Regions from separate parts of the Fundidesulfovibrio sp. YSD1 genome, predicted to be linked through region 1. Evidence: predicted binding sites of a transcription regulator. Region 1 holds the regulator's gene; the other holds the start of a gene.
The links. Region 1 encodes sigma-54, which starts transcription at its own class of promoters, with help from an activator protein. Its sites were predicted from a motif close to CTGGCACGGNNNNTGCTT; they were not measured.
Positions count from the first base shown of each region.

Region 2: the regulator sigma-54 is predicted to act here: its motif matches at 2,786-2,803, upstream of ACZ5V4_RS05315 (PEP-CTERM sorting domain-containing protein).

Region 1 covers NZ_AP043666.1:148,310-154,115, forward strand. Annotated here, with positions in the region: gene ACZ5V4_RS00775 (CTP synthase) at 1-1,327, shown strand, start outside; gene ACZ5V4_RS00780 (KdsC family phosphatase) at 1,324-1,884, shown strand; gene rpoN (RNA polymerase factor sigma-54) at 2,078-3,517, shown strand; gene hpf (ribosome hibernation-promoting factor, HPF/YfiA family) at 3,559-4,095, shown strand; gene ACZ5V4_RS00795 (PTS sugar transporter subunit IIA) at 4,095-4,547, shown strand; gene rapZ (RNase adapter RapZ) at 4,662-5,549, shown strand; gene ACZ5V4_RS00805 (PTS sugar transporter subunit IIA) at 5,560-5,806, shown strand, end outside.
Region 2 covers NZ_AP043666.1:1,127,610-1,133,415, reverse strand. Annotated here, with positions in the region: gene ACZ5V4_RS05330 (acyltransferase family protein) at 1-952, opposite strand, end outside; gene ACZ5V4_RS05325 (DUF1571 domain-containing protein) at 1,395-2,126, shown strand; gene ACZ5V4_RS05320 (sunset domain-containing protein) at 2,293-2,541, shown strand; gene ACZ5V4_RS05315 (PEP-CTERM sorting domain-containing protein) at 2,850-3,662, shown strand; gene ACZ5V4_RS05310 (substrate-binding periplasmic protein) at 3,875-4,621, shown strand; gene ACZ5V4_RS05305 (outer membrane homotrimeric porin) at 4,719-5,806, opposite strand, start outside.

The sequences.
Region 1 (5,806 bases):
CCGGGGCGACTACCTGGGCGGCACCGTGCAGGTGATCCCGCACATCACCGACGAGATCAAGCGCGCCATTCTGGGCGTGGCCAAGGACGAGGACGTGGCCCTGATCGAGATCGGCGGCACCGTGGGCGACATCGAGGGCCAGCCCTTCCTGGAGGCCATCCGCCAGCTGCGCACGGACCTGGGCAAGGAGAACGTGCTCTACATCCACCTGACGCTGATCCCCTACATCCGCGTGGCTGGGGAGCTGAAGACCAAGCCCACCCAGCACAGCGTCAAGGAGCTTCGCTCCATCGGCATCCAGCCCGACATCATCCTCTGCCGCTCCGAGATCGACCTGGACCAGTCGCTCAAGAGCAAGATCGCGCTCTTCTGCAACGTGGACCCGGACGCCGTGTTCACCTCCGTGGACGTGAAAAGCATCTACGAGGTGCCCCTCAAGCTCTACGCCGAGGGCGTGGACCAGAAGATCGCCATCCTCCTGCGCCTGCCCGCCAAGAACGCGGAGCTCGACCCCTGGCAGAACCTGTGCAGGAAGCTCGCCCACCCCAAGGGCGAGGTGACCATCGGCATCGTGGGCAAGTACGTGGACCTCAAGGAGGCCTACAAGAGCCTGCACGAGGCCCTGGTGCACGGCGGCGTGGCCAACGACGTGAAGGTCGACCTGGTCTACGTGAACTCCGAGGAGGTCACCCCGGCCAACGTGGCCGAGCGCCTGGCGGGCATGGACGGCATCCTCGTGCCCGGCGGCTTCGGCTCGCGCGGCGTGGAGGGCAAGATCGCGGCCATCCGGTATGCCCGCGAGAACAAGGTTCCCTTCTTCGGCATCTGCCTGGGCATGCAGCTGGCCTGCATCGAGTTCGCGCGCAACGTGCTCGGCCTGCCCGAGGCCAACTCCGAGGAGTTCAACCGCCTGAGCCCCGACCCGATCATCTACCTGATGCGCGAATGGTACGACTTCCGCACCAAGAAGGTGGAGAAGCGCGACGTGGACTCCGAAATGGGCGGCACCATGCGCCTGGGCGCCTACCCCTGCGTGGTCAAGCCCGGCACCGCGGCCATGGAGGCCTACCAGGCCGCCAACATCGAGGAGCGCCACCGCCACCGCTACGAGTTCAACAAGGCCTACTTCGCGCGCATGGAGGAGAAGGGCATGGTCTTCTCCGGGCTCTCGCCGGACGAGTCCCTGGTGGAGGTTGTCGAGCTGCCCGGGCATCCGTGGTTTTTGGGCTGCCAGTTCCATCCGGAGTTCAAGTCCAACCCCATGAAGCCGCACCCGCTGTTCCGCGAGTTCATCAGGGCCTCCAAGGCCGCCCGCGAGGGCAAGTGAGGCGGCCCGTCAGGCCCGGCGTCAACCGCCGGGCCCTGGGCCTGGCCAGGTCCGTGAAGCTCCTCGTCCTGGACGTGGACGGGGTGCTCACGGACAACGGCGTCTGGCACGACGGGGCCTCGCAGCACGGCGTCGGCTTCAAGCGCTTCGGCGTCCAGGACGGCATGGGGCTCAAGCTCCTCATGCAGGCCGGGATCGAGGTGGCGGTCATCTCGGGGCTGGGCAACGTCCAGGCCGAGCACCGCATGCGCGAACTCGGCATCCGCGAGTTCCACGGCGGGCACCTGAAGAAGCTGCCCGTGTTCGAGGGCATTCTGGAATCGAAGGGATTGGAGGCCCAGCAGGCCGCCTACATGGGCGACGACTGGCTGGACGCGTCCGTGATGGCCCGCGCGGGCCTGCCCATGGCCCCCTCCGACGCCCAGCCCGAGGTGCTGCGCCTGGCCCAGTGGGTGTCGCGCAGGCCCGGGGGGCACGGGGCGGTGCGGGAGGCCGCGAGGTTCCTGCTCCTGGCCCAGGGCCTGCTTTCGGGCATCTGGGACCGCTGGTCGTGCTGAAACGGCCCCGAAAACGCCGCCTTGCTCCCCTTGCGACCTGCAAAACCGCCCGGCGCACCCTTGGGCCTTGCGGAGAAACCGCGTCAAGTCTTGCCACGTTCCCTCTTTTAGTGCATAACCGCCGTTGCCGATTAGGTGTTTCCGGCATTTTTCTTGCTAGCCCCTGAACCCGACCGAGAGGTACCGAGCGCGCATGGCTCTTGAGCTCAGACAGCAACTCAAGCTTTCGCAGCAACTGGTGATGACTCCGCAGTTGCAGCAGGCCATCAAGCTGTTGCAGCTCTCAAGGCTGGAGCTGGTGGAGACCGTCCAGAAGGAGATGCTCGAGAATCCCCTTCTGGAGGAGACCTACCAGGACGACGACCGGCCCGAGCCCACCATCGCGGAAGACTCCCACGCGCCGGACGCCACCCAGGAAGAGGGGGCCATGCAGCGCGAGCTGCTCAAGACCGCCGAGTGGGACGACTACATCGGCGACTTCGCCTCCACCTCCCGCCAGGCCACCGTGCGCGAGTACGAGGCCCCGGAGGAGGGCATGTCCTTCGAGGCCAGGCTTTCCTCCAAGCCCTCCCTGGAGGGCCACCTCGCCTGGCAGATCAATCTTTCGCCCTTCACGCCCGAAGAGCGCCGCGTGGCCGAGGGCATCGTGGGCAACCTGAACGCCCAGGGCTACCTGGGCGAGTCCGTGGAGGACATCGCGGCCGACTGCGCCGTGGAGCCCGCCATGGTGGAGAAGGTTCTCTACACGCTCCAGCGCTTCGACCCCGTGGGCGTGGCCGCCCGCACCCCGCAGGAGTGCCTGCTGGTGCAGCTGGAGGTCTACCGCTACAAGGACCCGGTGCTCCTGGAGATCGTCCGCGACCACCTGGAGGACCTGGAGAAGAAGCGCTACAAGCAGCTGGCCAAGAAGTTCAGGATCACGCTGGAGGACATCAAGGAATACCTTGAGATCATCCAGTCCCTCGACCCCATGCCCGGCTCGCACTTCAGCGGATCCGATCCCGTCTACGTGAGCCCGGACGCCTACGTGTACAAGTACGGCGAGGATTTCGTCATCGTGCTCAACGAGGACGGCCTGCCCAAGCTCCAGCTCTCCCCGTACTACATGGAGGACATGTCCCGCATCGGCACGGGCAAGGACAAGGACTACCTCCAGGACAAGATGCGCTCGGCCCAGTGGCTGATGAAGAGCCTCTACCAGCGCCAGCGCACGCTGTTCAAGGTGCTGGAATCGATAGTCAAGTTTCAGCGCGATTTCTTCGAGGAAGGCGTGACCAAGTTGAAGCCGCTGATCCTCAAGGACGTGGCCGACGACATCGGCATGCACGAATCCACCGTCAGCCGCATCACCACCAGCAAGTACGTGGCCACCCCCCATGGCATCTTCGAGCTGAAGTTCTTCTTCAACTCGGCCCTGGAGCTCGACGACGGGTCGAGCGTGGGCTCCGAGTCGGTGAAGGCGCTCATCAAGCAGCTCATCGCCGCGGAGGACCCGAAAAAGCCCGTCAGCGACGAGCAGATCGCGGACATCCTCAAGCAGAAGCTTCAGGTGAACATAGCCCGGCGCACCGTGGCCAAGTACCGCATGGCCATGGGCATCGAGTCCTCGTCCAAGCGCAAGGAAGTCCTGTAAAAACGCCGCATCGTCCAAAGCGGCCATTTCCGGAGGATATCATGAACATCGCTTTCCATTTCAAGAATTTCGAGCCGTCTCCCGGTCTGCGCGAATACGCTGGCAAGCGTTTCGACAAGCTCAACAAATATATGCCCAACGCCGAGAACGCCGAGGTCGTGGTCACCCTCTCCGTGGAGAAGACCCGCCAGATCGCGGACGTGGTCATCGACGCCGACGCCATGCACATCTCCGCCCATGAGCGCTCCGACGACATGTACTCCACCATCGACATGATCACGGACAAGCTCGAAGCCCAGATGCGCAAGATGCGCGAGAAGATGAAGGACCGCCGCAAGGCCGCCTCCGCCTCCGTGACCATGGGCGTGGTCAGCATGGCCGAGGGCAAGGTCAGCTCCATCGAGGAGTCCGACAAGTACAACCCGAAGCCCATGAGCGTGGAAGAGGCCGCCCTGCAGCTCGACGCCATGAAGTTCGAGTTCCTGGTGTTCTTCAACTCCGAGAGCGAGCGCATCAACGTGATCTACAAGCGCAAGAACGCCGACTACGGCCTGATCGACCCTGGAGTATCCCTCTGATGCGGCTGGGAGAGTTCCTGCGCAGGGATTTCGTGCTGGACGACCTCAAGGCCTCGGACAAGCCCGAGGTCCTGGCCGAACTGGTGGCGCCCGTGGCGAAAGCCTTCGCGGACGTGGACCCGAAAAAAGCCTTGAGGGTCCTGCTCGACAGGGAGAACCTGGGCACCACGGGCATCGGCGACGGCGTGGCCATCCCGCACGGAAAGATGGACTCCCTGGGGGAGATCGTCATCGTGGTCGGCCGCAGCAAGTCCGGGGTGGATTTCGAGGCCCTGGACCACAAGCGGTGCAGGATATTCTTCCTGGTGCTCGCCCCGGAACACGTGGCGGGCATGCACCTGCGCATCCTCGCGCAGATATCGAGGCTGCTCTCGGACGAAGGCTTCAGGGAGTCCTTCCTCGAAGCCCAGGACCAGGACGGCCTCTGGCGGGTACTGGCCAGCCATTCCTGATGGCGTGAAGCCTCGGGAAGGCGCGGCCGCTTCCGTCATGCAACCGGACCGATGTCGTGCTAGGAAGTCCCCGCCCGCGAAAGCGTGCGGGGACTTTTCACAAGGAGCTGGGCTATGCCGGGTGCTGGTGCCGACCTGCCGGTCGTCGTGATTTCGGGCTTGTCCGGATCGGGCAAGTCCACGGCGCTCAACGTCTTCGAGGACCTGGGCTATTTCTGCGTGGACGGGCTGCCCGCCAGCCTGATGCCCAAGCTCGTGAGCCTCTTCAAGGGCCAGGGGGCCAACCGCTACCGGGGCCTGGCCCTGGGCATGGACCTGCGCGAGGCCGATTTCGTCACGGGCTGGGAGCCGGCCATCGCCGATCTCAGGGCCGCGGGCGACTCGCCGCAGATCGTGTTCGTGGAGGCGTCCACCCAGGAGATCATGCGCCGCTACGCCACCACGCGCAGGCCCCACCCCTTCGAGTCCGAGGGCTACGGCCTGGGCGAGGCCGTGGAGGAGGAGCGCAGGCGCATGGCCCCGCTGCGCGAGGCCGCCGACCTGGTCATGGACACCACGGGCTTCTCCATCCACGACCTGCGCCGCCAGCTCCAGGACAAGTGGAAGTTCCTGGAAGGCCAGGGCCCGGCCATGAAGATCCACATCATGAGCTTCGGGTTCAAGTACGGCATCCCCACGGAATCCGACCTGGTCATGGACCTGCGCTTTTTGCCCAACCCGTACTTCGACCCGGAGCTCAAGCCGCTCTCCGGGCAGGACCAGGCAGTGGTGGAGTACGTGCTGGGCTCGGAGGAGGGCAGGACCTTCCTGCCCAGGCTCAAGGAGTTCCTCCTGGACCTGGTGCCCCGCTACGCGCGCGAGGGCCGCTACCGCCTGACCGTGTCCCTGGGCTGCACGGGCGGGCGGCACCGCTCCGTGGCCACGGCCGAGGCGGTTTTTGACACCTTGCGCAAGGCGGGTTACACGGTGTCGCTGGAACACCGCCATATAGAAAAAGGCTGATATTTCAACGATGAGCAAGATTACTCCGACCGACGCCCCCGTGGGCGTGGTCATCGTGACCCACACCGACTACGCCGAGAAGCTCCTGAAGGCGGCCGAGATGATCATCGGCCCCCAGCTGAACGCCAGGACCGTGGCCGTGGACGTGGGCGTGGACACGGCGCAGACCGTCAAGGAGCTCGAGGCCGCCATCAAGGCCGTGGACCAGGGCGGCGGGGCCATGATCCTCACCGACATGTTCGGCGGGACCCCCACCA
Region 2 (5,806 bases), 980 kb from region 1:
GCGCGAGGCCGCTCCCGGCTGCCAGGGCCGGGTTTCCCGTCGCTTCAAGGATCATGCGCGCCGAGGTCATGCCTACCGGGGCGTGCAAAAGGTAGACGCTGTAGGACGTGTCGGCGAGGAACCTCCCGGCCGTGGCCGCCGCCCGGCTGGAGGCGATGGGGCCGCGCAGGCCCAGGCAGGCGAAAAAGGTGACCATGGCCAGCCAGTACGCCCGGATGAAGCGCCAGGCCTCGTCAGCCTCGTAGCCCAGCAGGTTGGCCCAAACGAGCAGACCGGCCACGCACGCCGTTGCAAGAAGAACTTTCATTCCGCCTCGGCCCCTGTCGATGGCCTGGCGCGCGGCGTCCCCCAGAAACATGAGCGTGAATGCGAAAAGCGGGGCCAGCGGAAGGCTTAGGCCCGTGGCCTGGCCCAGGGCGGCCAGGCCGATGCAGAGCGCGAGCGCGGCCCCGGTCAGGCGCAGGCCGCTCCATGCCAGCCGGCCCATCCAGAAGAGCAGGGCGCAGGTGAGATAGAACAGCAGTTCGATGGGCAGCGTCCAGAACGCCCCGATCACGTCCGGCACTCCCAGGAATTTCTGGGCCATGGTCAGGTTCGCCACGGCCGTCCGCGCGTTCAGGCCCTGCCAGTCCCCGGAGAGCCAGGCCGCCGTCGCCCAGGCCGCGATGGCCACCCAGTAGGCCGGGTACAGCCTGCAAAACCTGTGGATCGCGTAGGATCGCAGGCTGGCGTTGGGGGCGCGCAGGGTGGACGGGATCAGAAAACCGCTTATCATGAAGAAGAGCGCCACGCCGTAGCGTCCGAGATCGAGAAAGCCGTAAACGAGCCAATACGTCCATGAGCCGGGCGGAACGGGCTCGGCAGGGTAGCCGCAGAGTATGTGCAGGTCGAGGTGGAACCAGAAGACCAGGAGCGCGGCCACGCCGCGGAGCAGGTCGATGAAGGCGAACATCCGTCCCTCCTGACCCGGCGCCTTGGCCCACGGGGCCTGCGCGGCTGCTTCAGGGAGGGCGGCGACGGCCCCTCGGGACGGACAACGGCGGCGCTTTCGGTTCAGCCGGGATGGTGTCGGAAGCTAACAGAACTGTCTGGCAAAGGCAAAGCAGTGCCGGAGGAGGATGCCCGCGCCTCGCGCCCGCGCACTGTCGCGAATGTGCTTCACGGGCGATCGCCGGGTAATTCAAGATGTTGTCCACGGCGTGACAAACAACTGCGTGGCCGTTGTAACAGAATGTGTTGACGCGGCATGCGAATTCGACGAAAATCCGTTGCCGTGCGGTGCGTGTGACGGGTACGTTTCGTGCAGCACGTCAGCCGCAACAGCCGGCGCCGGGGGCCGAAAGACAACCGGTCCACGCCAACGGCCCGAATTCACGAAGGACATTAGCCGAACAATGAAATTCAAATTGATGACGACCATGCTCGCGGCGCTTCTCGTTGCCTGCGTCGCGGGTCAGGCCCTCGCGGGCGCGGACAGCGGCAAGCTGCTCTCCCTGCTCGACCAGATGGAAGCGCGCTACGACCAGGTGCAGGACTACACCGCCACCTTCCAGAAGCAGGAGCGCGTGGGCAAGAAGCTCAACGACAGGGAGAGCATCCACGTCAAGTTCGCCAAGCCCTTCAAGGTCTACATGAAGTGGCTGAGCTCCTCGCCCAAGGAAGCCCTCTACGTGCACGGCGAGTACGGCGGCAAGGTCCTGGCGTACTGCCCGGGCCTCCTGGGCTTCTGGACCTGGACCTTCGTCCCCACCGACCCCCGCCTCATGGACGGCAACCGCCACCCCATCACGGAGATCGGTTTCGGCTTCATCATCCAGATGATGCGCCAGAACATCCCGGCCGCCATGCAGCGCGGCGAGTTCCAGCTCGTTGGCCTGAGCGAGGAGAGCTTCGAGGGCAGGCCCACCATCCGCATCGAGGCGCGCTTCAGCCCCTCGGGCGGCCGCAAGTACTACACCTCGCACATGATCCTGAACGTGGACAAGGAACACCTGCTCCCCGTGGGCGTGACCTGCTACGACGAGAGCGGCAACCTGGAGGAGCAGTACGGCTACAAGGACCTCAAGGTGAACGTGGGGCTCACGGCCATGGACTTCTCCAAGGCCAACAAGAACTACCGCTTCTAGGCGCGCCTTATCCGGCATCCGTTTCCGGCCGGCGGGCGCTTTGCGCTCGCCGGCCGTTTTGATTCCCGGGGACTGGCCCGTCGGGTGACGGGATGGCCCGGCAAGAATCCGGCGCCTGCCTCGCCCGGTCCGCGAGGCAGCCTGACGACACGCAACAGGAGGACCCATGCGACCCTCCCGCCCAGTCCTTATCGCGCTTCTGTCCTCCCTGGCGCTCGCCGCCAGCGTCCTTCTCCCTCTTTCGCCCACGGCGGCCCAGCAAGCTCAGCAAATCTATCACGGCAACGTGCGCTCGCACATCTATCACCGGCAGGGCTGCCGGTATTTCGATTGCGCCATGTGCACGGCGGTCTTCCAGACCAGGCAGGCCGCCGAGGCGGCCGGATACAGAGGGTGCAAGGTGTGCAGGCCCTGAGCGGGCCTGGGCTTCCTTACCCGCCGCGCTGTCCGGCAATTCCGGATCGGCAGGCTTTTCCCGGCCATAATCAGTTTCCCTCGGTGTTATGGTATTCAAAAAAGCCATTGCATTTTGAGGTTTTGACAGAGAAATCGGATGGCTTTCGCCCGGTCTATGTAAAGGAATCCGGCAAGCCAAGACCAATTGGAAACAATGCCGACATTGAAAGGCATTGAAGTCCTGCGATATTGATACGTTAACATTGGCATGGCGCTTGCTTTGGCAGGCTGATGCCGAATATCGCACGAACGATTCCGGAGGAACCAATGAAGCTCGTTGCATCGCTCATCATATCCGCAGTCTTCTTCGCCACCACCGCCAACGCAGGCCCTGTGGCGTTCGGCGACACCGCCAACATCTGGCCCGGCCTGGCCAAGGTGGCCGAGATGCCCACTAAGGACCAGAACGGCGTGCCCGACCTGACCGGCGGAGCTTTCCTCTACACCGGGCACACCCTCACGGGCATCGTGCTCGACTACTACAACACCCAGTGGAACAACAAAAACAACGACTCCATGTGGAACTCGCTCAAGCCCGGCGACTGGTTCTTCGACTTCGGCAACGACAACCACTGGGATTACATCATTCATTTCAACGGTTCGCAGTGGGGCCTCTATGAGGTCAACGACAAGACGAATTCGAAGTTCGTCTACGGCATCGAGGTGAACACCCTGAGCCAGCTCAAGAGCGTCTACGGCAACTACTTCATGGACGGCACCAGTTCCATGGGCAACAACACCTCGGACCGTGACAGGCATCCCCAGTACATCAAGACCATGAGCGGCCTGACCCTGGTCGACACCCTGGACTTCGACGGCTGGGACACCATCGACCGCAAGTACGCGAACAAGAACGAGATGACCGGTTACAAGTACGGCTCGTCCGAATGGAGCGGGTTCGCCATCGACCTTAGCGCCCTTTCCGGCGAGGCGTTCACTTACGCCTTCACCATGACCTGCGCCAACGACGTGCTCTTCGGTCAGTCCATGGTGCCCACGCCCGAGCCCGCGTCCATGCTGCTCATGGGAGTGGGAGCCCTGGGCGCGGCGGCGATGCGCCGCAGGATGAAGCGCTCCTGAGTGCGGGCGTGCCCGAAAAAGCGAAAAGGCCTCCTTCGGGAGGCCTTTTTTGCGTCCGGGCAGTAAACAAGACCTGAAAAGGCTGAAATGCCTGGCGCAAGCGTTGCTCCACAAGCCTGTGAATTCCTGCTACCGTTTTCCATCCTGCCGTCCGGAAGGGCCGAGGCCGGGCAGGGCTTGCCGATTCAATACCCGGCGCAGCGGAGCATCGCATGCACATCTTCCGACTTACGAGCCTTTGCATAATCCTGGCGCTCTTCATGCCGGGTTTGGGCCGCGCCCTGACCGTGGTCACCGAGCAGTCCCCGCCGGCGGTGCTGGTGGTGGACGGCAAACCCGCGGGGGTGGGGGTGGAGATCGTGCGTGAAATCCAGAGGCGCGCGGGCGACGGCTCCCCCATCGAGGTGCTGCCCTGGGCGCGCGCCTACGCCATGGCCCAAGAAATGCCCGACGTCGTCATCTTCTGCATCTCAAGGACAGAGGAACGCGAGGGCCTCTTCGAGTGGGTCGGGCCGATCTTTCGCATCCAGTGGCTGTTCGTGGGCATAGAGGGCAAGGCCCCACGCCTCGCCAGCCTGGAAGAGGCGAGGGGGGTGCGCGCGATCGGTACCTACAAGGACGACGCCCGCGAGGAGTACCTCCTCTCCAGGGGCTTCACCAACCTGGACAGCGCCCCCGACCCCTACACGAACATCAGGAAGCTCCTGTCCGGCCGGGTGGACCTGATCGTGACCACCAGCATGGGCTTCGAGGTCATGAAAGCCATGGACGACGCGCGCCAGGCCCCGCTCGGCAAGGTCTTCGCCTTCAACACCATGGACCTCTACGTAGCCTTCTCCAAGGGATCCGACCCGGTCACGGTGGACGCCTGGCGCAAGGCTTTCGCCGGGATGCGGGCCGACGGGACCACCAGGGCGATCTACGCCCGCTTCCTGCCCGGCGAATCGCCGCCCGAATAACGCCTCCTCCTTCTTTCCCGCATGGCCCGTGCCCCCGGCGCAAAAGAAAACGGCCGGGACTTTCGTCCCGGCCGCCTGGCGTAGTCCGGCAGGGCTACTAGAACTTGTACTGCAGGCCGAAGGCGACCTTGAAGGCGTCGCCGTTCTTGGCTTCGTTCACGAAGCGGCGGCCCCACACGGAGCGCTCGAACTCGCCGTGCGACCAGCCGGCTTCCACGATGGCAGCCAGGTTCTCGTAGATGTTGTACTGGTGATCGAAGTTGATGGCGATCACGTACTCGTTGGTGGTCAGGTCGCGACCCATCTGCACGTAGTTGCCCACGCCGACCAGGGCGTTGGCGTTGCGCAGGGCGCGGGGGGAGTTGGTGCCGCGAGCGTAGCTGAAGGTCAGGCGGTGGGTCAGGTCCTGAACGAAGGAGATCTTGTTCAGGGAGAACACGAAGCCCCAGGCGCCGATGGGGTTCACGCCCATGAAGCCGCGGGTGTAGGCCTGCGAACCGTCGAACAGGAAGGAGGTCGAGGGATCCCAGTAACCCATGACGGAGGGCAGACGCTCGGAACCGTTGCGGGTGGAGTCGTCTTCACCGGTGGAGTACCAGAAGGTCAGCTGGGGGGTCAGCATGTCGAAGCCGGTGTACTCGGCGGCGACGTCGAAGAAGAAGCCGGCGCGGCGGTTCTTGCCGCGGTCGGCGCCGTTGCCCTCGCCGTACACGACGTCGGCGTAGAACTTGAAGGGGTCAAGGGCGGTGACGGCGAAGGAGCTGCCGACCCACCAGTAAACGTTGTGGTGGTTCCGCCAGTTGGCCGGAGCCAGGAAGTTGCCGGCGGAGAGCAGGTTGGAGGCCAGGGTGGCGCCGGCGTTGCCAGCGGCGGTGTTGTAGTTGGCGAAGTCGCCGGCCACGGCGATCATGGCCCAGGGAGTGGCCTTGAAGCCGTCCAGGGTGATGGGCAGGGCCAGGACGTAAGCGTCGAACTCGTCAGCACGCTGGGTGGTGGTGGTGTCGAAGTCGCGGTTGGTGTCCAGCAGGCGGGTGAAGGCCGCGATGATCTTGAACTGATCCACCACGGGGATGGACACCACGGCGGCGGCGCTACGGGAGCCGCCGAACACCACGTTGGCGTTCATCATGGCGTCGGAGGACACGGGCAGACCCCAGTCCTGCATGCCGATGGTGAACTCCACGT